Regions from separate parts of the Pseudomonas sp. KK18 genome, predicted to be linked through region 2. Evidence: predicted binding sites of a transcription regulator. Region 2 holds the regulator's gene; each other region holds the start of a gene.
What was found. Region 2 encodes sigma-54, which starts transcription at its own class of promoters, with help from an activator protein. Its sites were predicted from a motif close to ANTGGCATNNANNTTGCTNT; they were not measured.
Positions count from the first base shown of each region.

Region 1: the regulator sigma-54 is predicted to act here: its motif matches at 1,854-1,873, upstream of glnK (P-II family nitrogen regulator).
Region 3: the regulator sigma-54 is predicted to act here: its motif matches at 4,056-4,075, upstream of flgB (flagellar basal body rod protein FlgB).
Region 4: the regulator sigma-54 is predicted to act here: its motif matches at 2,771-2,790, upstream of V6607_RS24410 (circularly permuted type 2 ATP-grasp protein).

Region 1 covers NZ_CP146605.1:6,976,743-6,982,452, forward strand. Annotated here, with positions in the region: gene V6607_RS31855 (ammonium transporter) at 1-1,273, opposite strand, end outside; gene glnK (P-II family nitrogen regulator) at 1,308-1,646, opposite strand; gene V6607_RS31865 (accessory factor UbiK family protein) at 2,069-2,329, shown strand; gene cfa (cyclopropane fatty acyl phospholipid synthase) at 2,382-3,494, opposite strand; gene V6607_RS31875 (LysR family transcriptional regulator) at 3,728-4,636, shown strand; gene V6607_RS31880 (YifB family Mg chelatase-like AAA ATPase) at 4,734-5,710, shown strand, end outside.
Region 2 covers NZ_CP146605.1:6,167,219-6,172,928, reverse strand. Annotated here, with positions in the region: gene V6607_RS28015 (SLAC1 anion channel family protein) at 1-861, shown strand, start outside; gene V6607_RS28010 (HPr family phosphocarrier protein) at 882-1,154, opposite strand; gene rapZ (RNase adapter RapZ) at 1,171-2,028, opposite strand; gene ptsN (PTS IIA-like nitrogen regulatory protein PtsN) at 2,031-2,495, opposite strand; gene raiA (ribosome-associated translation inhibitor RaiA) at 2,508-2,813, opposite strand; gene V6607_RS27990 (RNA polymerase factor sigma-54) at 2,889-4,382, opposite strand; gene lptB (LPS export ABC transporter ATP-binding protein) at 4,567-5,292, opposite strand; gene lptA (lipopolysaccharide transport periplasmic protein LptA) at 5,292-5,710, opposite strand, start outside.
Region 3 covers NZ_CP146605.1:5,526,641-5,532,350, reverse strand. Annotated here, with positions in the region: gene V6607_RS24890 (flagellar brake protein) at 1-159, opposite strand, end outside; gene V6607_RS24885 (flagellar protein FlgN) at 255-722, opposite strand; gene flgM (flagellar biosynthesis anti-sigma factor FlgM) at 771-1,094, opposite strand; gene flgA (flagellar basal body P-ring formation chaperone FlgA) at 1,237-2,001, opposite strand; gene V6607_RS24870 (chemotaxis protein CheV) at 2,082-3,014, shown strand; gene cheR (protein-glutamate O-methyltransferase CheR) at 3,058-3,885, shown strand; gene flgB (flagellar basal body rod protein FlgB) at 4,119-4,526, shown strand; gene flgC (flagellar basal body rod protein FlgC) at 4,530-4,982, shown strand; gene flgD (flagellar hook assembly protein FlgD) at 4,999-5,710, shown strand, end outside.
Region 4 covers NZ_CP146605.1:5,438,328-5,444,037, reverse strand. Annotated here, with positions in the region: gene V6607_RS24435 (hypothetical protein) at 1-434, shown strand, start outside; gene V6607_RS24430 (YkgJ family cysteine cluster protein) at 598-852, shown strand; gene V6607_RS24425 (START domain-containing protein) at 897-1,502, shown strand; gene V6607_RS24420 (hypothetical protein) at 1,582-1,842, shown strand; gene V6607_RS24415 (ribonuclease E inhibitor RraB) at 2,056-2,397, shown strand; gene V6607_RS24410 (circularly permuted type 2 ATP-grasp protein) at 2,823-4,232, shown strand; gene V6607_RS24405 (alpha-E domain-containing protein) at 4,236-5,186, shown strand; gene V6607_RS24400 (transglutaminase family protein) at 5,183-5,710, shown strand, end outside.

The DNA of each region.
Region 1 (5,710 bases), 810 kb from region 2:
CCCGCAGGCCCATCACCACGTCCAGCACCTTGAGGATGATGTACGTCACGATAGCGGTGTAGATGACGGTGAAGCCGACGCCTTTGGCCTGAACCCAGACCTGTGCGGCAATGTCGGTAGTAGCGGCGTTGAAGCCACCCATCGACGGTGCGGCGAACACGCCGGTCAGGATCGCGCCGAGGATACCGCCGATACCGTGCACGCCGAAGGCGTCCAGGGAGTCGTCGTAGCCCAGTTTGCGTTTCAGGGTAGTGGCGCAGAAGAAGCACACCACACCGGCAGCCAGGCCGATCACCAGGGCGCCCATCGGGCCCACGGTGCCAGCGGCTGGGGTGATTGCCACCAGGCCCGCAACCACACCCGAGGCGATGCCCAGTGCGCTCGGCTTGCCGTGGGTGACCCACTCGGCGAACATCCAGCCCAGGGCCGCAGCAGCGGTAGCGATCTGGGTCACCAGCATCGCCATGCCGGCAGTGCCGTTGGCAGCAGCAGCGGAGCCGGCGTTGAAGCCGAACCAGCCGACCCACAGCATGGCCGCGCCCACCAGGGTGTAACCGAGGTTGTGCGGGGCCATTGGGGTGGTTGGGAAGCCTTTACGCTTGCCGAGTACCAGGCACGCTACCAGGCCGGCCACACCGGCGTTGATGTGCACCACGGTGCCGCCTGCGAAGTCGAGCACGCCCCAGTCGCCCAGCAACGAACCCGGACCGCCCCATACCATGTGGGCGATCGGTGCGTAGACCAGGGTGAACCAGACGCCCATGAAGATCAGCATCGCGGAGAACTTCATCCGCTCGGCGAATGCACCGACGATCAGCGCCGGGGTGATGATCGCGAAGGTCATCTGGAAGGTCACGAACACGGCCTCAGGGAACAACGCCGCCGGGCCGGTGATGCTGGCCGGGGTCACACCCGAGAGGAACAGTTTGGACAAGCCACCCACAAACGAGTTGAGGTTGACGACGCCTGCTTCCATACCGGTGGTGTCGAACGCCATGCTGTAGCCGTACACGAACCACAGGATGGTGATCAGGCCGGTGATGGCAAAGCACTGCATCATCACGGAAAGAATGTTTTTGGAGCGAACCATGCCGCCGTAGAACAGCGCGAGGCCTGGAATGGTCATGAACAGCACCAGCGCGGTGGACGTGAGCATCCACGCGGTGTCGCCGGAATTGAGGACTGGAGCAGGTACTGGGTCCGCCGCCATGGCCAGGGCCGGCATTACGAGGGACAACAGGGCTCCTAGCCCTGCGAATTTACGCAGAGTCATATTGTTTTCTCCTGGGGCGTTGGGGTTTGGCGGCTTAGATTGCGTCGGTATCGGTTTCGCCGGTACGGATGCGAATAGCCTGTTCCAGATTGACCACGAAGATCTTGCCGTCACCGATCTTGCCGGTGTTGGCGGCCTTGGTTATCGCCTCGATGACCCGGTCAAGATCCTTGTCGTCAATGGCGACGTCAATCTTCACCTTTGGCAGGAAATCGACCACGTATTCCGCGCCGCGATACAGCTCGGTGTGACCCTTCTGCCGACCGAAGCCTTTGACCTCAGTAACGGTAATGCCCTGCACGCCGATCTCGGACAGTGACTCGCGTACATCGTCCAACTTGAACGGCTTGATGATGGCAGTGACTAGCTTCATGAAAACTCTCTCCCGAATTGGTGGACTTGCCCCAGGAAAACAAACCCGTCTCAAGTCTAAGCGCAGTGCCTGGCTTTGTAACGCTTCGTCGCCCTGGCATTTGCCATTGCGACGCTCGCTAACCACTGGTGACGAAACATGTACCGCTGGTCCGTCGGCGCACTGCATCGTCACAGCGACTGCATCAGTGCATGGGTCATGATCGTCTAAGCAGAAAGCTTGCCAGCTCCGTAAAAATCACTGAAATCAGTCCTTTGTTCGCCTGTGCCCACCTACCGGGCGCCACGACAGCGAAGATACGCACGAAAACGGTGCGCGACCGCCCGTCCTCATGCGCGAAAAGCGTGCGCCGCAGGGGCTGGAAAAGACTATAGACGCTGCGTGATACACTGCCGGCCAACAGATTTTCCGGACTATTTCCCATGCTCGCGCCCAAAGACCTCCTCGACGCCCTGAGCGGCCACGCCTCCCGCCTGTTCAGCAGCGACACGCCGCTGCCACGCAATGAAATTGAAAGCCAGTTCAAGGCACTGCTGCAAAGCGGTTTCAGCAAGCTGGACCTGGTAAGCCGGGAAGAGTTTGATAGCCAGATGGTGGTGCTGGCGCGCACTCGGGCGCGGTTGGAAAGCCTTGAGGCCAAGGTGGCGGAGCTGGAAGCGCGATTGACGCCTGCCGCCGAATAAGCCGGCCCAACCGGGGCAGGTTTCGCCTGTCCCCGTTAAACCGTTGCAACCCTCAGCTCACCCGCTGATACCCGCCGACAACCCCCTTCTTCGACAATACCCACTGCCACAGCTGGATATCCCGCGCGCGAAACGCCCCTGCACACGACAGCAGGTAATAGCGCCACATCCGGTAGAAACGCTGGCCAAAGGTGTCTGCGAAATCCGGCCACGCCAGTTCGAAGTTTTCGCACCAGGCCATCAGCGTCTTGTCGTAGTCGGCGCCAAAGTTGTGCAAATCCTCGGCAACAAATAACCCGTCCATGGCGTCGCCGATCTGCCCGATCGAGGGCAAATCACCGTTGGGAAAGATGTATTTGTCGATCCACGGATCCGGCGTGCTGTTGCGTTGGTTCTTGCCGATAGTGTGTAGCAGGAACAACCCATCGTCTTTCAGGCAGCGGTTGGCGACCTCCATATACGCCCGATGGTTCTTGCGCCCCACATGTTCGAACATGCCGACACTGGCGATATGGTCGAACTGCTCGTCGATATCCCGATAGTCCTGCAGACGAAACTCGATCGGCAGATGTGAATACTTGGCCCGCCCCCACTCCGCCTGCTCCTTGGAGATGGTCACGCCGACACACTCGACCCCATAGTGCTCGGCCGCATGGCTCATGAAACTGCCCCAGCCACAGCCGATATCCAGCACGCGCATGCCCGGCTTGAGCCCCAGTTTTTTACAGATCAGGTCCAGCTTGGCGAACTGCGCCTGCTCCAGGGTGGTGGCATCTTTCCAGTAGCCACAGGTGTAGGTCATGCGCGAGTCGAGCATGCGTGCGTAGAAGTCATTGCCGAGGTCGTAATGTGCTTCGCCGACTTGCCAGGCGCGCTTCTTGTTTTGCAGGTTCAGCCAGCGGGAGCTGAACGCGTGAAACAACAAGGTGGCCGGGTTGGCCTGGTCGATCACGCCGGAGCGCATGAGGCGGAAAAAAAACTCATCCAGCGCCTCGGCGTCCCAGCCGCCATCCATGTAGTCTTCGCCAAGGCCAAGATTGCCCTTGGCCAGGGCGAGATCAAATGTGGCACTGTAGTGCAGTTGCATATCGGCAGCCGATGGCCCGTTGACCTCGATCTGCGCCTGCGCCAGCAACTCCTTAACGAAGCGCGCTCCCTGAGACATCTCATCAGAACCGGAAAAAGAATGACGCGTTTTGTTAAGCACAGTTGCTCTCCAGAAATAGCGTTGCCTTTGATTCATACACTGCGAGAAATCTGGCCATGGAAGCGTCTGGCAAGGCCCTTAAGGCGTCATGGAAGCGCTGGCTGGGAACAGATGTAACAAATCTTATCCAGCCATTTTTTAAAGATATAATGAATTAATATTATGAAAACCATGCAAAATTGGAATGCAAGATGGACATTCGGGCGCTCCGTTATTTCGTAGAAGTCGTCGACCAGCAGAGCTTTACCAAAGCCGCTGTGAAGCTGCACCTGACCCAGCCAACAGTCAGCAAGATGGTGCAGCAATTGGAGTCGAGCCTTGGCCTGAAGCTGCTCGACCGCATGGGAAAACGCTTCACCCTGACGGACGCCGGGGAAATTGTGCTCAAGCGCGCCAAGGAAATGATCGCGCTGCACGATGAAATGACGGTAGAGCTGCAAGACTTGCAGCATGTCGGGCGCGGCGCCCTGCGCATGGGGCTTTCGCCCTCTACCCACCTCGCACTGGCGCCGATCTTTGCGGAGTATCACGCCCGTTACCCGAAGATCGAACTGAAACTGTTCGAAAGCGGCGGCAATATCACCATCCAGGATCTGCGCCAGGGCACGCTGGAGTTCGGCACCATCCTTGACTCGCCGCGCGTGGCGGATATCTGGTCCGAATTCGAATCCATGCCCTTGTTCGAATCGCCACTGTGCCTGCTCGCGCCCCATGACTCGCCCTGGCAAGGCCGCAGCTCGGTGGAGTTGAGCGAACTGCAAGCCTGCGAATTCATCTTTTACGATGACACCTTCACCCTGAACCAATTCGTACTTGATGCCTGTGCACAAGCCGGTTTTGAGCCGCGGATCAGTGGCCGCAGCAGCCAATGGGACTTTATCGCCTCCCTGGTACGACTGGGCGTGGGCATCACCCTGCTGCCCCGGGCATTCTGCGAAACCCTTGATACGAGCCAGTTCAGCATCGCGGAAATACAGTCGCCGGCCCTGAACTGGAGGCTGATGCTGGCGTGGCGTCGGCAGTGCAAGTTGTCGTTTGCGGCGCAGGCGTGGTTGACGCTGGCGAAAGAGTTTCTGTGTGTGCCGCCGTCGGACCGCTAGCGCGATACGTTCTGTAAAACCTCGCCGCCGCGCGTCGCCATCACTCAACTACCCTTGAAAAACCGCAGGAAGCGGCCACTCATTTCAAGGAACGAGCATGTCCCTCGCCATCGTCCACAGCCGCGCCCAGATAGGCGTCGAAGCGCCCGCCGTCACTGTCGAGGTGCACATGGCCAACGGCTTGCCGTCGCTGACGCTGGTGGGCCTGCCGGAAACCGCCGTCAAGGAAAGCAAAGACCGCGTGCGCAGCGCCATTCTCAATTCTGCGCTGCAATACCCGTCCCGCCGCATCACCCTCAACCTCGCGCCCGCCGACCTGCCCAAGGACGGCGGGCGCTTTGATTTGGCGATTGCCCTGGGGATTCTCGCCGCCAGCGTGCAGGTACCGGCGCTGACCCTCGATAACGTGGAATGCCTGGGCGAGCTGGCGCTGTCCGGTGAGGTGCGGCCGGTGAAAGGTGTGTTGCCCGCAGCCCTGGCGGCGCGCAAGGTCGGGCGCACCTTGATCGTGCCGCGGGCCAATGCCGAGGAAGCCTGCCTGGCTTCGGGGTTGAAGGTGATTGCCGTGGATCACCTGCTGCAAGTGGTGGCGCACCTGAACGGTCACGTGCCGATCGAGCCCTTCGTTTCCAGTGGCCTGATGTACTTGAACAAACCCTACCCGGACCTGAGTGAAGTGCAGGGCCAGCTGGCAGCCAAGCGTGCGCTGTTGATCGCTGCGGCGGGCGCCCACAACCTGTTGCTCAGCGGGCCACCGGGCACCGGCAAGACCTTGCTCGCCAGCCGTCTACCAGGGTTGTTGCCGCCCTTGAGTGAACAGGAAGCGCTGGAGGTGGCGGCGATTCAATCGGTGGTCAGCCTGGCGCCGCTGAGCCATTGGCCACACCGGCCATTTCGCCAGCCGCATCATTCGGCATCCGGCCCGGCGCTGGTGGGCGGCGGCTCGAAACCGCAGCCGGGGGAAATAACCCTGGCCCATCACGGTGTGTTGTTTCTCGACGAGTTGCCGGAGTTTGATCGCAAGGTCCTGGAGGTGCTGCGTGAGCCGCTCGAGTCCGGGCATATCGTGATTTC
Region 2 (5,710 bases):
GAATATGTGGCTTACGCGCAAATGATCGGAGCGGTCATTGGTGGGTTTGCCATTCTGGTGTTTATCGCACTGGTGGCGGGGTATCTCACCAAATGGGTTAAATACCCTGCGGCGGTCAAAGCCGAGTTCAATCACCCGATATCAGGAAATTTCTTTGGCACGGTGACGATCGCGTTGCTGCTGCTGTCGGCAGTCGTAGGTTCAGCTAGCACCCTGATCAGCCAGGGGCTTTGGATGTTGGGTAGCCTGCTGACCATGATCCTGGCGGCAATTGTGCTCTCGCGACTGTTGTCCGGTAATCAGGAGTCGCAATATGCGGTGCCTGCCTGGCTGATCCCGGGGGTGGCGGCGCTCGACATCGCGGTGACAGGTGCCCACATGCCCATGGCGTGGGCATACGAGTTCAATCTGTTCGCGATGGCGGTAGGGAGTGTGATTGCGCTGGTGTTCTTCACGCGAATTTTTTCACGTCTGGTTCACGAGCCGGTGATGGCCAAAGGTATGACACCTTCGCTGATGATACTTATCGCCCCCTTTGAAGTCGGCTTTCTGGCTTACACCAACTTCTTTGGCAGCGTCGACTATTTTGCCAGCGTGCTCTTCTACTTTGGCCTGTTCCTGTTTGGGGTGCTGGCATTCAAAGTATTCCGTCAGGCCGCGCCTTTTTCTCCTGCCTGGTGGGCAATCAGCTTTCCGATTGCGGCATTGAGCAACGCTGCGTTGAAATATGCCGATGCCAAAGGAGGCGTGATCCTGGAGGTGATTGCCTATCTGATCCTGGCTTTCCTGACGATCGCCCTGGCCGTACTGACGGTCAAGACGTTGAAGATTCTGTTCAACGGCAAACTGCTGTCCAACTGACGCAGGGGAGGGGTGATTACCTACTCGCCCTCATCAAAGAAATTATTGATCAACGCTACCAGGGCATCCATCGCTTCCTGCTCTTGCTCGCCTTCGGTCTTCAAATGAATCTTCGTGCCCTTGCCCGCAGCCAGCATCATCATGGCCATGATGCTTTTGCCGTCGACCATGGATTCCGGGGTGCGCCCGGCGCGGATCTGGCAAGGGAACTGCCCGGCGACGCCGACGAACTTGGCCGAGGCCCGGGCGTGCAGGCCCAGCTTGTTGATGATTTCAATTTCCAGAGCGGGCATCGCGGGGGTGTTCCTTTCAGCTGAGGTCGCGGTGGCGAACCTGGACGTTCTTGAGGGTTTGTTGCAGCACCTTGCCCAGGCGTTCGGTCAGGTAGACGGATCGGTGGTGGCCGCCGGTGCAGCCAATGGCGATGGTGACATAAGCCCGATTGCTGGCCGCAAAACGCGGCAGCCATTTGAGCAGGTAGCTGGAGATGTCCTGGTACATTTCCTCGACATCCGGTTGCGCCGCCAGGTACTCGGCCACAGGTTGGTCCAGCCCCGACTGATCGCGCAGTTCCGGCTTCCAGTACGGGTTGGGCAGGCAGCGCACATCGAACACCAGGTCGGCATCCACCGGCATGCCGCGCTTGAAACCGAACGACTCGACAAGGAACGCCGTGCCTGGCTCCGGCTGGTTCAGCAGACGCAGCTTGATCGCATCCCGCAGTTGATACAGGTTCAGGCTGGTGGTGTTGATCTTGAGGTCGGCCAGGTCAATGATCGGCCCCAGCAGTTTGGTCTCGTCCTCGATGGCTTCGGCCAGGGAGCGATGAGGGCTGCTCAACGGGTGGCGGCGACGGGTTTCGGAGAAGCGCTTGAGCAGGGTCTCTTCGTCGGCGTCCAGGTACAGCACATCGCAATGGATATGCTTGGCCCGCACTTCTTCGAGCAGTTCAGGAAAGCGTGTGAGGTGGCTGGGCAGGTTGCGGGCGTCGATCGACACGGCGACCAGCGGTTGCGCCAGCTCGGTATGAATCAACGCGCGTTCCGCCAGTTCCGGTAGCAGGCCGGCGGGCAGGTTGTCGATGCAATAGAAGCCGTTGTCCTCAAGAACATTGAGGGCCGTGCTTTTACCTGAGCCGGAACGGCCGCTGACGATGATCAAACGCATGATTAATGCCCGTTTTGTTCATCCAGGACAACCTGGTAGAGCGCCTCATTGCTTGAGGCACTACGCAGTTTGTCGCGTACGTCCTTGCGGTCGAGCATGCTGGCGATCTGCCGAAGCAGTTCCAGGTGCGCATCGGTGGCAGCTTGCGGGACCAGCAGCACGAACAGCAGGTCGACCGGCGCGCCGTCGATGGCGTCGAAATCGATAGGGGCGTCCAGGTGCAGCAGGGCGCTGACTGGAGACTCACAGCCTTGCAGGCGGCAGTGAGGAATGGCGATGCCGTTGCCAAAGCCGGTGGAGCCGAGCTTTTCACGGGCGATCAGGGCCTCGTACACAGCTTGCGTATCCAGTTCGGGCACTTCGCGGCCGATCAGGTTGGCAATTTGTTCGAGGGCGCGCTTTTTACTGCCGCCCGGCACGTTCACGAGGGAACGGCCGGGGGTCAGGATGGTTTCAAGTCGGATCATGGGTGGGGAGTGTTAGCGGCCAGTGCCTTGAAGAAGGCTCTGCTGCTTTTCCTTATGCTTTTTAAGTTGGCGGTCAAGCTTGTCTGTGAGCAAGTCGATTGATGCATACATGTCTTCATGTTCGGCATTGGCGACCACTTCGCCACCGGGTATCTGAAGTGTCGCTTCGATTTTCTGCTGAAGCTTGTCGACCTTCATGATGACCTGAACGTTGGTGATCTTGTCGAAATGGCCCTCAAGCTTCTTCAGCTTCAGCTCGACGTATTCGCGCAATGGAGGGGTGACTTCTACATGGTGTCCACTGATGTTGACTTGCATACAGCTTCTCCTTCGTTGCCAGTGCATAAAGCGGCGGGTAGGAATACCCGCCACTGGAACGCTATGGCCCGCCCGTCACATCAAACGCTTACGCTCGCTGGAAGGCGCGATCCCTAGGGACTCGCGGTACTTGGCGACGGTTCGACGGGCGACCTGAATGCCTTGTGCCTCCAGTAAACCAGCGATCTTGCTGTCACTCAACGGCTTTTTCTGATTTTCCGCGGCAACCAGTTTTTTGATGATCGCGCGGATCGCCGTGGACGAGCATTCACCGCCTTCGGAGGTGCTGACGTGGCTGGAGAAAAAGTATTTCAGCTCATATATACCCCGTGGGGTATGCATGAATTTTTGCGTGGTCACCCGGGAAATCGTTGATTCGTGCATGCCCACCGCCTCGGCGATGTCGTGCAGTACCAGCGGCTTCATTGCTTCATCGCCGTATTCCAGGAAGCCGCGCTGGTGCTCGACGATCTGGGTGGCGACTTTCATCAGGGTTTCGTTGCGGCTCTGCAGGCTCTTGATGAACCAGCGGGCTTCCTGCAGTTGGTTACGCATGAAGGTGTTATCGGCGCTGGTGTCGGCGCGGCGCACAAAACCTGCGTATTGCGGATTGACCCGCAGGCGCGGCACCGATTCCTGGTTCAGCTCCACCAGCCAGCGTTCGTTGTCCTTGCGCACAATCACGTCGGGCACGACATATTCGGCTTCGCTGGACTCGATCTGCGAGCCCGGGCGCGGGTTGAGGCTCTGCACCAGCTCGATGATCTGGCGCAGGTCATCTTCCTTGAGCTTCATGCGGCGCATCAGCTGGCTGTAGTCGCGGCTGCCCAGCAGGTCGATGTAGTCGGTGACCAGGCGCTGCGCTTCGCTCAGCCAAGGCGTCTTGGCCGGCAATTGGCGCAGTTGCAGCAGCAGGCACTCGCTGAGGTTGCGGGCGCCGATGCCGGCCGGCTCGAATTGCTGGATGCGGTGCAGGACGGCTTCGATTTCGTCCAGTTCGATGTCCAGTTCCGGGTCGAACGCCTCGAGGATCTCTTCAAGGGTCTCGTCCAGGTAGCCCTGGTTGTTGATGCAATCGATCAGGGTCACGGCGATCAGGCGATCGGTATCGGACATCGGTGCCAGGTTCAGCTGCCAGAGCAAATGGCTTTGCAGGCTCTCGCCGGCTGATGTGCGGGTGGTGAAGTCCCACTCGTCGTCATCGTTGCTGGGCAGGCTGCTGGCGCTGGTCTGGTAGACGTCTTCCCAGGCGGTATCCACGGGAAGTTCGTTGGGAATGCGTTCGTTCCATTCGCCTTCCTCAAGGTTATCCACCGTGGGGGCGGTTTCCTGGTAGGAGGGTTCCTGTACGTCGGGGTTGGGCTTTTGCTCGATGTTGTCGGCCAGCGGGTCTGCATTATCGAAGTCGTCGCCTTCTTCCTGGCGTTCGAGCATCGGATTGGACTCCAGGGCCTCCTGGATTTCCTGTTGCAGGTCCAGGGTCGACAATTGGAGCAGGCGGATGGCCTGTTGCAGCTGCGGTGTCATCGTCAGCTGCTGGCCCATTCTCAGGACTAGCGATGGTTTCATGGCAGGGGCTTAACACCTTATTCGCCGGCGCAATGCGCCATCCACGACAGGGCGCGTGAGCGCCAAACATAAGCAAATTATATGCCTGATATCGGGGGCTTTGCCTAGAGCGCGGTAACAATAAAAATACTGAGGTTTTTATTGACTACCGCGCTCCATGGCGAATGGCCTGATACCACCGTGTTTACAGGCGGAACTCGTGACCCAGATACACTTCCTTGACCAGTTCGTTGGCCAGGATAGTGGCAGAGTCACCTTCGGCAATCAGCTGTCCATCGTTGACGATGTAGGCGGTTTCGCAGATATCGAGTGTCTCACGGACGTTGTGGTCGGTGATCAACACACCGATGCCCTTGGCCTTGAGATGATGGATGATCTGCTTGATGTCGCCGACCGAGATCGGGTCGACACCGGCGAAAGGTTCGTCCAGCAGGATGAACTTGGGCGCCGTGGCCAGCGCACGGGCGATTTCCACACGACGACGCTCGCCGCCGGAAAGGCTCATGCCGAGGTTGTCGCGAATGTGGTTGATGTGGAATTCCTGCAGCAGGCTTTCCAGCTCTTTCTTGCGCCCGGCGCGGTCGAGTTCCTTGCGGGTCTCGAGGATGGCCATGATGTTGTCGGAAACCGACAGTTTGCGGAAGATCGATGCTTCCTGGGGAAGATAGCCGATACCCGCTTGCGCACGGCCGTGCATAGGCTGGTGGCTCACGTCCAGGTCGTCGATCAGGACGCGGCCTTGATCGGCCTGCACCAGGCCGACGATCATGTAGAAGCAGGTGGTCTTGCCGGCACCGTTGGGGCCGAGCAAACCGACGATCTGGCCGCTGTCGATCGACAGGCTGACGTCACGCACGACCTGACGGCTTTTATAAGCCTTGGCCAGATGCTGGGCTTTCAGGGTTGCCATTAATTCGCCTTCTTCGCGTCGGGTTTCGGCGCCGACTGGGCTGCGCCCGGTTTCTGCTTCGGCTGGATAACCATGTCGATACGCGGCTTCGGCGTGCTGATTTTCGAGCCGGTAGCACGGCCGGCCTGGGCGATCTGCTTCACCGTGTCGTAGACGATTTTTTCGCCGTCGGTGGTGTTGCCGTCATTGATGACCCGGGCCTGGTCGATCAGCACGATGCGGTTTTGCTGGGCGTGGTACTGGATCGTCTTGCCATAGCCTTTGACCGGCGTAGGGTCGCCCACTTTCTGCAGTTGTTCGAAATACGCCAGGTTGCCCACCGAAGTGACCACGTCGATATCGCCCGCCGGGGTACGAGTCAGTGTCACGGTGTTACCCGTCACTTTCATCGAGCCCTGGGTGATGATCACGCTGCCCG
Region 3 (5,710 bases), 640 kb from region 2:
CACCAGGTAGCTTTGAAACCGCTGGTTGCGTTCATGGAAGGTGATGATCAGCGGATCATGGCTTTCTTGCAGCATCCGCAAGGTGCCAGCGATTTCCAGCGGCGTGGTGAGTACCTTGGGTGGCTGCGGAGCATCTTCCGCGTTAAGGGCGTTGAACACGGTTCTTCCATCTCCAGACAAAATACGACTACACGCAAGTGCTGTCATTTTGCCAGTATGTGGCGCGACTTGGATAGGGCGCGCTCAAACTGGTTTCAGGCTTGGCTGCGGGTGCTTGGCTTGGCCAGGCGTGAGGTGGAGCCTTGAGCGTTGTAGAGAGCCGGAGGCTCGCCGCCGTGGAGAATACGCAACTGATTGGCGGTCGTGGCTTGCTGAAGCTGGATGGCCTGGCCGTTGAGGAGGTTGGTTTCCTGGCACAGGGTCAGCAACTGGTTGAGTTCTTTGCTCTGGGCCAGCAACTGGTCGCCCACCGTGGAGTGGCTGGCGAGTTGTTCCAGGCCCTTGTGGTCGGCCGTGAGGCCCAGGCTGATCAGAATCTGGCTGCGCTTCTTGCCGTGCTGTTCCAGCAGGACGATCAGCGATTGCTTGCGCGCCAGGATTTCTTCCAGCATGCGCATGTCCCGGCCGTACAGGGCCAGTGATTCTTCTCGAAGGAGCTCCAGCAGCTGCTGTGCGGGAGGCAGGTCTTCAATGATCAGTTGTAGCAAGTTTTCGTCGTGCATGGCTGGCCTTGGGGTTTAAGCGTCCAAAAGCCTGGCGCAGGCCTTTGCCTAGCGCTCGGCTTCGAAGTTAAGCAGTTTGCTGGCTACACGGTTGCTGTCGACCTTATAGCTGCCATCGGCAATCGCCTGTTTCAATTCGGCCACACGGGCTTTATTGACAACTGGCTGATCGCTCAGCGAGTCAGTGACCTTCTGCAACTGTTGAGCCTCATTGCTCAGGTGTACCGATTCCCCGCTTTGGCTCGCACCGGCCTGTTCTGTCTTGGCAGGCAGAGGCTGGGACTTGGCTTCAACGCTGTCTTTGGCACCGTTGGTGCGCGAAGAACCGGGCGTTGGCAGGGCGTTATTCAAACGACTGAAATCGATGACCATGTTAAAAAAACCTCTGGGTATTTGGACGCTTGCCATGTTTTCGGCCATACCCGGACAAACTTTAGGCTCGATTGACAATAAACCTATGCGCGATGCCGCTTTGCGCACAGTGTAGGAAAAGCTGGCGTCCGATGCCAGTGATCTATAAAGCCACCTCAACCTGCCCCGGCGCAGTCACCCGGGCCTTGATCACGCGGTTGGAATTCAGGTTCTTGACGCGAATCTGTTCACTCATGCCGCCGTTGGACAGGGCTTCCCCCGGCATTTTTACATTCAGGCCACCGCTGCTGGCGGAAATCACCACCTGGTCACCTTTGCGCACGACTTCGGCCTGCTCGAGATGGACCAGGGTAATCACCTGGTCAGCAACCATTGGTCGGGTAAGTTTCTGCCCGAGTGCCTGGTCAAGGGACGTGAGGTAGCTCTGGGTGATCATGCTGATGTCGCGCTCACGCATCGCGACGTCATCATAACCAATGATTCCGGTACGTTTCAGCGGGCGCGTCACCACCACCACTTCGCGAAACAGTTTGACCTGGGCGGGCACGAACACCGTCCAGGGCGAGGCGCCTTCGCAGCGCACTTTCACGGTCACGCGCCCGATGGGCTGGGCGGGGCTTTCCAGGGAAGCTGTCAATTCTCTGTCGCACATGGGCATGCGCAGGCGCGGATCCAGCTGGTTGACCTGGATTTCGTAGCGGCCCGGTGTCTGCGTCGTGGCCAGATAATCTTCTACAGTGAACTCAAGAAAGCCTTGAGTGACGCCGATAAGCAGATCAGGCAAGGTGACGTTATCGGCGCGGGCCGGCTGGCCCGTAGCCAAGGCAAGCAACGCCATCGAGACGCAGAGCAATCTGCGGTACTGTGGGGATCGGAGGCGTCGGGAAACTGTCGTTTTGATGTCCATGGCCAATAAAAAAGCAAAGCTCGTGCCGTTTAGTGTTGGGTACGCGTCGTACCCCTAAGTTTTAGCGTAGGAGTCTGGGCATGGCCGGTGTAATGGATTCAGTGAACCAGCGCACACAGCTGGTGGGGCAGAATCGCCTGGAGTTGCTGTTGTTCCGTCTGGACGGCAAGCAGCTGTACGGGATTAATGTCTTCAAGGTTCGCGAAGTGCTGCAGTGTCCCAAGCTGACAATAATGCCCAAGTCCAGCCCGGTGGTTTGCGGTGTGGCGAACATTCGTGGCGCGACCATCCCGATTCTTGACCTGGCAATGGCCACCGGTTCGGCGGGGTTGCAGGACCGCGAGAGCCCATTCGTGATCATTACCGAGTACAACACCAAGACCCAGGGTTTCCTGGTGCGCTCGGTGGAGCGCATCGTCAACATGAACTGGGAAGAGATCCATCCGCCGCCCAAGGGCACCGGTCGCGATCACTACCTCACGGCGGTGACGCGGGTCGACAACCAGTTGGTGGAAATCATCGACGTGGAGAAAATCCTCGCCGAAGTGGCCCCGACCTCCGAGGCGATATCGGTGGGTGTGGTAGACGCCGAAACCGCGCACAAGGCGATCTCGCTGCGGGTGCTGACGGTGGACGACTCTTCGGTCGCGCGCAAGCAGGTGTCCCGTTGCCTGCAGACCGTTGGGGTCGAAGTGGTCGCGCTCAATGACGGTCGCCAGGCCCTGGATTACCTGCGCAAGCTGGTGGATGAGGGCAAGAAGCCGGAAGAAGAATTCCTGATGATGATCTCCGACATCGAGATGCCGGAAATGGACGGCTACACCCTCACGGCCGAGATACGCAACGACCCACGCATGCAAAAACTACATATCATCCTGCATACTTCGTTGTCGGGTGTATTCAATCAGGCGATGGTCAAGAAGGTCGGTGCCGATGACTTCCTGGCCAAATTCCGCCCTGATGACCTGGCATCCCGGGTAGTCGACCGGATCAAGGCAGCAGATCACGGCTAGGGGCCTTTTCCCTGGCGGTCACACGATTTAAGAGGCGGTATCATTGTCTACGGGTAATTTGGATTTCGAACAGTTCCGGGTCTTCCTGGAAAAGGCCTGTGGCATATTGCTCGGTGAAAACAAGCAGTACCTGGTATCCAGCCGTCTCAACAAACTGATGGAGCAGCAAGGCATCAAGTCCCTCGGGGAGTTGGTGCAACGGATCCAGGGCCAGCCACGCAGCGGGCTCAAGGAGATGGTGGTCGACGCCATGACCACCAACGAAACCTTGTGGTTTCGCGATACCTATCCGTTTGAAGTGCTCAAGAACAAGGTGCTGCCCGAGGCGATCAAGGCCGCTCCCGGCCAGCGTCTGCGCATCTGGTCGGCGGCCTGTTCGTCGGGACAGGAACCGTATTCGATTTCGATGGCCATCGATGAGTTCGAGCGGACCAACATGGGCCAGTTGAAAGCCGGGGCGCAAATCGTGGCCACGGATTTGTCCGGCACCATGCTCACCAACTGCAAGACCGGCGAGTACGACAGCCTGGCGCTGGGGCGCGGGTTGTCCCAGGAGCGCTTGCAGCGTTTCTTCGATCCCAAGGGAGCAGGGCGTTGGGCGGTCAAGGCGCCGATCAAGAGCCGGGTGGAGTTTCGTTCGTTCAACCTGCTGGACAGTTATGCCAGCCTGGGCAAGTTCGACATGGTGTTTTGCCGCAACGTGCTGATCTACTTCTCGGCCGAGGTGAAGAAAGACATTCTGTTGCGCATCCACGGCACCCTCAAGCGTGGCGGTTATCTGTTCCTGGGGGCTTCCGAGGCGCTGAACGGTTTGCCGGATCATTACCAGATGGTGCAGTGCAGTCCTGGAATCATTTACCAGGCCAAGTGATGAGTGCTTGGACAAAAAGGGAGGCCTGCACAGGCCTCCCTTTTTTATGGCCGCAAAGCGGCAAGCCCTCATTGCCGCTTTACTGGCGTTTCGCGGAAACCCTTTGCCGCTTTTCTGGCATTGCCGCCGGCAATTCCCTCTCAAACCCTTGATTTACGGGGATCAAGCAACTTGGCATGGCCCTTGCTAAATCCTTGTTACGAAAAGCAGGTCAGCCCCTAAAGGTTTCCGCCATGAGCATCAGCTTCGATAAAGCGCTCGGTATCCACGAACAAGCACTGGGCTTTCGCGCCCAGCGTGCCGAAGTCCTGGCCAACAACATCGCCAACGCCGACACCCCGAACTACAAGGCTCGGGACCTGGACTTCTCTGCCGTGCTCGCCGCCCAGCAAGACAAGACCAAGAACGGCACCTTCGCCCTGAACATGACCAACAGCCGTCATATCGAGGCGCAAGGCCTGGGCAATGGTGACGAGTCGCTGCTGTATCGCACGCCGATGCAACCGTCGATCGACCAGAACACCGTGGACGCCCAGTTGGAGCAATCGGCCTACGCCGAGAACTCAGTGAACTTCCAGGCCAGCTTCACCCTGCTCAACAGCAAATTCAAAGGGCTGATGTCAGCCCTGCGTGGAGAATAAGCCATGTCCCTCGCCAGTGTTTTCAATATTGCCGGTAGTGGCATGAGTGCGCAGACCACGCGCCTCAACACCGTCGCCAGTAACATCGCCAACGCCGAGACCGTGTCTTCGAGCATTGACCAGACCTACCGCGCCCGGCACCCGGTGTTCGCCACCATGTTCCAGGGCGGCCAGGGCGGCCAGAGTGGCAGCGGCGATTCGCTGTTCCAGAACCAGGATGCCGCAGGCCAGGGCGTGCAGGTGCTCGGTGTGGTCGAAGACCAGAGCAACCTCGAAGCCCGCTACGAGCCGAACCACCCTGCCGCGAACGAAAAAGGGTACGTGTACTACCCCAACGTCAACGTGGTCGAGGAAATGGCCGACATGATTTCCGCCAGCCGCTCGTTCCAGACCAACGCGGAAATGATGAACACCGCCAAAACCATGATGCAGAAGGTCCTGACCCTGGGTCAGTGATAAGGGGCGCCAAATAATGGCCATTGTTGATAACAGTTCGACGAACACGGCAGTCCAGGACCTTTTTAATTCCAAGGTCAAGACGGCGACAGATAACACCAGCGTCGGTGACGCCGCCAAGTCGGCGACGGGCAACCAGGCGATGGGCAAGGACGCGTTCCTGCAATTGCTGGTGACCCAGCTGAAAAACCAGGACCCGCTGTCGCCCCAGGACAATGGCGCGTTCGTCGCACAGTTGGCGCAGTTCAGCAGTCTGGAAGGCATCAACAACCTGAATGACTCGGTGAATGCGATTTCCAGCAACTTCAGCTCCTCCCAGGCGCTGCAGGCTTCGTCGCTGGTGGGGCGTTCGGTCATCACCCAGACCGACAAGGCGATGGTGGATACCAGCAAGAGCATGACCGGTTCCGTGGCGGTGACGGCGGCGACGGGCAACGTCTCCGTCAAGATCACCGACAAGGATGGCAACGTCGTTCGCACCATCGACATGGGCGCCCAGAGCGCCGGCAACTCCAGCTTCGTCTGGGACGGCAAGACCGATGCGGGTGAGACGGCGCCACCCGGCACCTACACCTTCAATGCCACCACCAAGAATGACAAGGGTGACTCGGTGGCCCTCGCCACCTCGCTGCCGGCAACGGTGACCAGCGTAACCCTGGGTACGAACGGCGCTGAAATGGTGCTGAACCTGGCGGGCGGCCTGGGCAGTATCAAGCTGTCGCAAATTC
Region 4 (5,710 bases), 730 kb from region 2:
TGGCGGCTCCCGCCGGTGAAGCGGCACCTGCTGCCAGCTCCCAGCAAACGGTGCCGGCGAAAAAAGCCGCTGCGGCCAAGAAGGCACCGGTCGCGAAGAAAGCCCCCGCAAAGAAAGCAACGCCGGTGAAAAAACGTGCGCCTATCGCCAGCAAGTCAAAGTCGGCCCACGAAGTCGCCAAGACGCCGCTGCCGCCTGCAGAGCTGGATTTGAGCCTGCCGTCGAACATGGTCCGCCACCTGCAACCCCTCGGCACCATGCCGCAGCCGAAGAACGTGCCGCTGCTGCCGCCGATGTTTGCCGAAAAGCCCACTGACAACAGTGCCTTCCAGATCAACGGGCGCCTGCTCAGCAATGAAATGCAGCTGCAACTGCGCAACGAAGAACGCCGCGAAGTTGAAGGTGCGGCGCTGGATTTCCAGTTCAAGCAATAAACCCGACGAGTAAACGTGACGCGCACCCCTGACCTTCTGTCGCAGACTGGTCAGTCACTTTTGTTTTCGGTGAAAAACCCCTGTTAAGCCAATTTAAAACGTCTGTTTAAGGGCGTAGTCTTACGTGGCCATCAACACTTGAGTTGTCGAGGATCTGTTCGTCATGAAATGCCGTGAAGGCTGTGGCGCTTGCTGCATTGCCCCATCCATCAGTTCTCCGTTGCCGGGAATGCCTGCCGGCAAACCGGCGGGCGAACGCTGCCTGCATCTTTCGGTCGAACAACTGTGCCAGTTGTTTGGCCAGCCTGAGCGGCCGGCAGTGTGTAGTTCGTTCCAGGCGGATATCGAGGTCTGCGGCAGTAGCCAGGCAGAAGCGATCAGGTTGATCGGCTGGTGGGAACAGATGACGGCGGCTTAGTGGGCTGTTCAAAGTACTGAACTTCAACAATAAGGAATAAGACCATGGGTTCACTGAAACGAATTGCTGTGTTGTGCGGTTTTACCGCGTTGTTCGCTGCCGCAGCGCATGCTGAAGACTGGCAGACGGCCAAGGATGAAGACGGCATCAAAGTGTCCTTGAGTGAAATTGCCGGTTCCAAGTACAAGGCTTATCGCGGTGTGACGACCATCAAGGCGCCGCTGGCCAAGATCCAGGCGCTGCAGGAAGACGTGGCGGGGGCCTGTTCCTGGATCCACGAATGCAAGTCGCAGAAACTGCTCAAGCAGGAAGGCGACAAGAGCTGGACCTACACCCAGTTCAAGGCACCGTTCCCGGTGACCGATCGTGACTCGATCCTGGAAATCACCACCACCAAGGCTGCCGATGGCACCGTCACCCGCAAGCTGTTGGAAGTGCCGACCTACCAGCCAGAAGTCAAAGGCTACGTGCGCGTAGCCCAGGTCGATGGTTACTGGAAACTGGTGCCTAAAGGCGACAACCTGACCGAAGTGACCTACCAGGTGCACACCGAGCCAGGTGGCAGCGTGCCGTCTTGGTTGGCCAACAAGTTCGTGGTGGACGCACCGTTCAACACCTTGAAAGCCCTGAAAGAACACGCTGAAAAATAACTGCAGTTGATCAGGTGCCTCCTGCCTTGAGTGGAACGATTTCCAGGCCCTCAAGGTCCAGATAGATGTAAGCCCACCCATGGGTTTTATCGAGGAGGCTCTGATGCCAAAGTGGAACGTTTCCTTCACCAATGATCATGGTGAGTCGGTAGTCGAGCAATTCGAGTGCGAGCAGAAACCCACGCTTGAAGAAGCCGCGCGCCTGGTTCGCGCCCGCGTATCACCGGTGCTGGAGGAACTGGATCTCAACGATCTGGAGGGGCGTATTGCCGAACCCACGGTCAAGATTCTGAAAGATCAAAACAGCATCAAAGACCTCAAGGTCGACCCCGCCGCCTGAACATTCCCTGTACGCCTTTAAACAGACTCTGGTGGAGGTGATAGCTTCGCGCTACTCTGCAATGGAGATCAGCGAATGAATCGCTAAGGTCTGGTCTTGTCAGCTACATGCTTGTCTCCCAGCGGCGACGTCACTGCCGTAACACCCGCGTCCTTGCAGCGCGGGCCTTGGGAAGCACGGAAAGTCTATCCATCGGTTTGAGGAGGACGTTTCATGAGCACAGCCTATCAAGAAGACATCAGCACCAACGTGTTGCGCCGCATGAAAGAGGGCGGCTTTGACTTCTCGCGTTTCCACCCCATCGAGTTCTACGCCATTTTCCCGGATGAGGAACGTGCGCGGCGGGCTGCGGGTCGGTTTCGTGGGGAATCCCTGAATGCTCAGGTCAGCGCGCGGGATGACGGCGCCTGGTACCTGGAATTGAGCAAAATCATGTTCGCCACCTACGACGGCATAGGAGACTTCGAGCAGGACTTTGAGGCGGTGGTCGAGCCCTTGGGCGGAATCATCGAGGGATGGGGCGTGAAACAGGAGGTGCGTGGGTTACCCATGTAGCGGCATGAGCAATAACACAGCGTATCGGCTGACCTTTGGGTCGGCCGTTTTTGTTTCTGGCGCGGGAAAAATCCTGCGCAAAAAAAAGCCACCCGAGCAGGGTGGCCAAAGGGAAGATCGCAAAGGAGGAGAGCGATTCGGTACAAGCGGTAATGCGCAATGGATGAAGCTGTAGGACGCGTCCTGTTCAGCTGATGGAGGTGATTATCCGCGGGGTTTGCCGGGCAGTGAAATCAACTCTGACTATGCTGGTGATAGTCATGGCCTGCATTGCAATGAGGCGCCGCCCATGACAGCGGGCATTTGCTGCACCGGGACGGTGCGATGAGACCTGCGTCTATATCCAACTGATTGATACTTAAGTGTTTATGCCGCTGGCACGGGCCTTGCGATGGTTCTGGCGTCCGGGTGACAAGGAGTACGGCATGATCCGCACTTATTACGATGAGATGTACGACGGGGCAGGGCAGGTGCGCCCCCATTACCGCGAATTTGCCCGCTGGTTGGCCGACACGCCGGCCGAACTGCTGGCCCAGCGCCGGCGTGAAGCCGATTTGCTGTTTCACCGGGCCGGTATCACCTTCACCTTGTATGGCGATGAGCAAGGTACCGAGCGCCTGATCCCCTTCGACACGATCCCCCGCAGCATCCCGGCCAGTGAATGGCGGATCGTCGAGCGCGGCTGCATCCAGCGGGTCAAGGCGCTGAACATGTTTCTCGCCGACCTCTACCACGAACAACGCATTATCAAGGCCGGGATCATCCCCGCCGAGCAAGTGCTGGCCAACGAGCAATACCAGTTGGCGATGCAGGGCCTGGACCTGCACCGGGATATTTATTCCCACATCTCAGGTGTCGACCTCGTACGCGATAGCGACGGCACTTACTACGTCCTCGAAGACAATCTGCGCACCCCCAGCGGCGTGAGCTACATGCTCGAAGACCGCAAGATGATGATGCGCCTGTTCCCCGAACTGTTCGCGGCCCAGCGCATCGCGCCCATCGACCACTATCCCAACCTGTTGCTCGACACCCTGAAAAGCTCCAGCCCACTGGATAATCCCAGTGTGGTGGTGCTGACGCCTGGGCGTTTCAACAGTGCGTTCTTCGAGCATGCATTCCTGGCCCGGGAAATGGGCGTGGAACTGGTGGAAGGCGCCGACCTGTTCGTGCGTGATGACCGCGTGTTCATGCGCACCACCGATGGTCCCAAGGCGGTGGATGTGATCTACCGTCGCCTCGACGACGCGTTCCTCGACCCGCTGGCCTTCAACCCGGACTCCATGCTCGGCGTACCGGGCCTGCTGGCGGCTTATCGCTCGGGCAACGTGGTGTTGGCCAATGCCATCGGTACCGGGGTGGCGGATGACAAGTCGGTGTACCCCTTCGTCACCGAGATGATCCGTTTTTACCTGGATGAAGAACCGATCCTGAAGAATGTTCCGACGTTCCAGTGCCGTAATCCCAGTGAACTGTCCCACGTACTGGCCAACCTTCCGGAGCTGGTGGTGAAAGAAACCCAGGGCTCCGGTGGCTATGGCATGTTGGTCGGCCCGGCCGCCTCGGCGGCGGAAATCGAAGCCTTCCGCGCACGCATCAAGGCCAAGCCCCACGCCTATATCGCGCAACCGACCCTGTGCCTGTCGACATGCCCGACCTTCGTCGAAAACGGCATCGCCCCACGGCATATCGACCTGCGCCCGTTTGTGTTGCAAGGCAAGGAAACCCGTGTGGTGCCCGGCGGCCTGACTCGTGTGGCGCTGCGGGAAGGCTCGCTGGTGGTCAACTCGTCCCAGGGCGGCGGCACCAAAGACACCTGGGTGGTCGAGGATTGAAATATGTTGAGTAGAACTGCCTCGGATTTGTATTGGATGTCGCGCTACCTGGAGCGCGCGGAAAACCTCGCGCGGATGCTCGATGTCAGTTATTCGCTGTCGCTGATGCCCCAGGACGGGCGCGGCGATGGCCTGCATGAACTGGCGATGCCGCTGCTGATCACCGGCACCCTCGACGATTACCGCGAGCGCCACGGTGAACTGCACGCCGAACGCCTGCTGCACTTCTTCGCCCTGGATGCTGCCAACCCGGCCAGCATCTACAGCTGCCTCGGCGCTGCACGCGCCAGTGCCCATGCCGTGCGTGGGCGAATCACCGCCGACATGTGGGAAAACATCAACGCCACCTGGCTGGAGATTCGCGACATCGCCCAGCAAGGCCTGAGCCGCTACGGCATGAGCCGGTTCTGCGAGTGGGTCAAAGAACGTTCCCACCTGTTCCGCGGTGCCACCTACGGCACCATCATGCGTAACGACGCCTTTCGTTTTATTCGCCTGGGCACCTTTATCGAGCGCGCCGACAACACCCTGCGCTTGCTCGACGCCCGCTATGAAATGGCCGGCGACCAGGCCGAAGCGGTCACCGATGGTACCGCCCATGCCTACTATCAATGGAGTGCGTTGTTGCGGGCGTTGTCGTCGTTCGAGGCCTACACCGAAATCTACCGTGATGCCCCGGGCGCCCGACAAGTCGCCGAGCTGTTGCTGCTGCGCGCCGACGTGCCGCGGTCGCTGCGGGCCTGCAGTGAAGAGATCGACCAGATCCTTGGCAGCCTGCCCGGCATCAACGGTCGGCCGGCCCAACGCCTGGCAGCGGAAATGGACGCACGCCTGCGCTATACCGCCATCGACGAAATTCTCGAGGAAGGCCTGCACGCTTGGCTGACCGACTTCATCCCGCTCGTGCGCGAGTTGGGCGATGCTATTTACAGTTCCTACCTGGAGGCGGCATGAGACTTTCCATCAGCCACGAAACCACCTACCACTACGAAGACCAGGTGCGTGCCAGCATCCAGTACCTGCGGCTCACGCCCCACGACAGCGAGCGCCAGCATGTCCTCAGTTGGCAGTTGGACTTGCCCCGGCCGGTACGGGCGCAACTGGACCCGTTCGGCAACATCCTGCACGTGTTGAGCCTGGACGAGCCCCACGAAGCCATCATCATTGGCGCCCGTGGCCAGGTGGATATCGACGAATTGCGCGAGGCCGAACATGAAAGCCAGTCGGCCTTCCCGTTCCTGCGCTGCACCCGGTTGACCGAGCCGGACGAGGCCCTGCGCAGCTTTGCCGAAAAGCATTGCCATCAACGCCGCGACCGCAGCGCATTGATCGACCTGATGCACGCGCTGAACCAGTACATGACCTATTCGCCGGGTTCTACCGAAGTCGACACCTGTGCGGCCAAGGCGTTTGCCGGGCGTGCCGGGGTGTGCCAGGACCACACCCACGCCTTCCTCGCCTGTGCCCGCAGCCTGGGG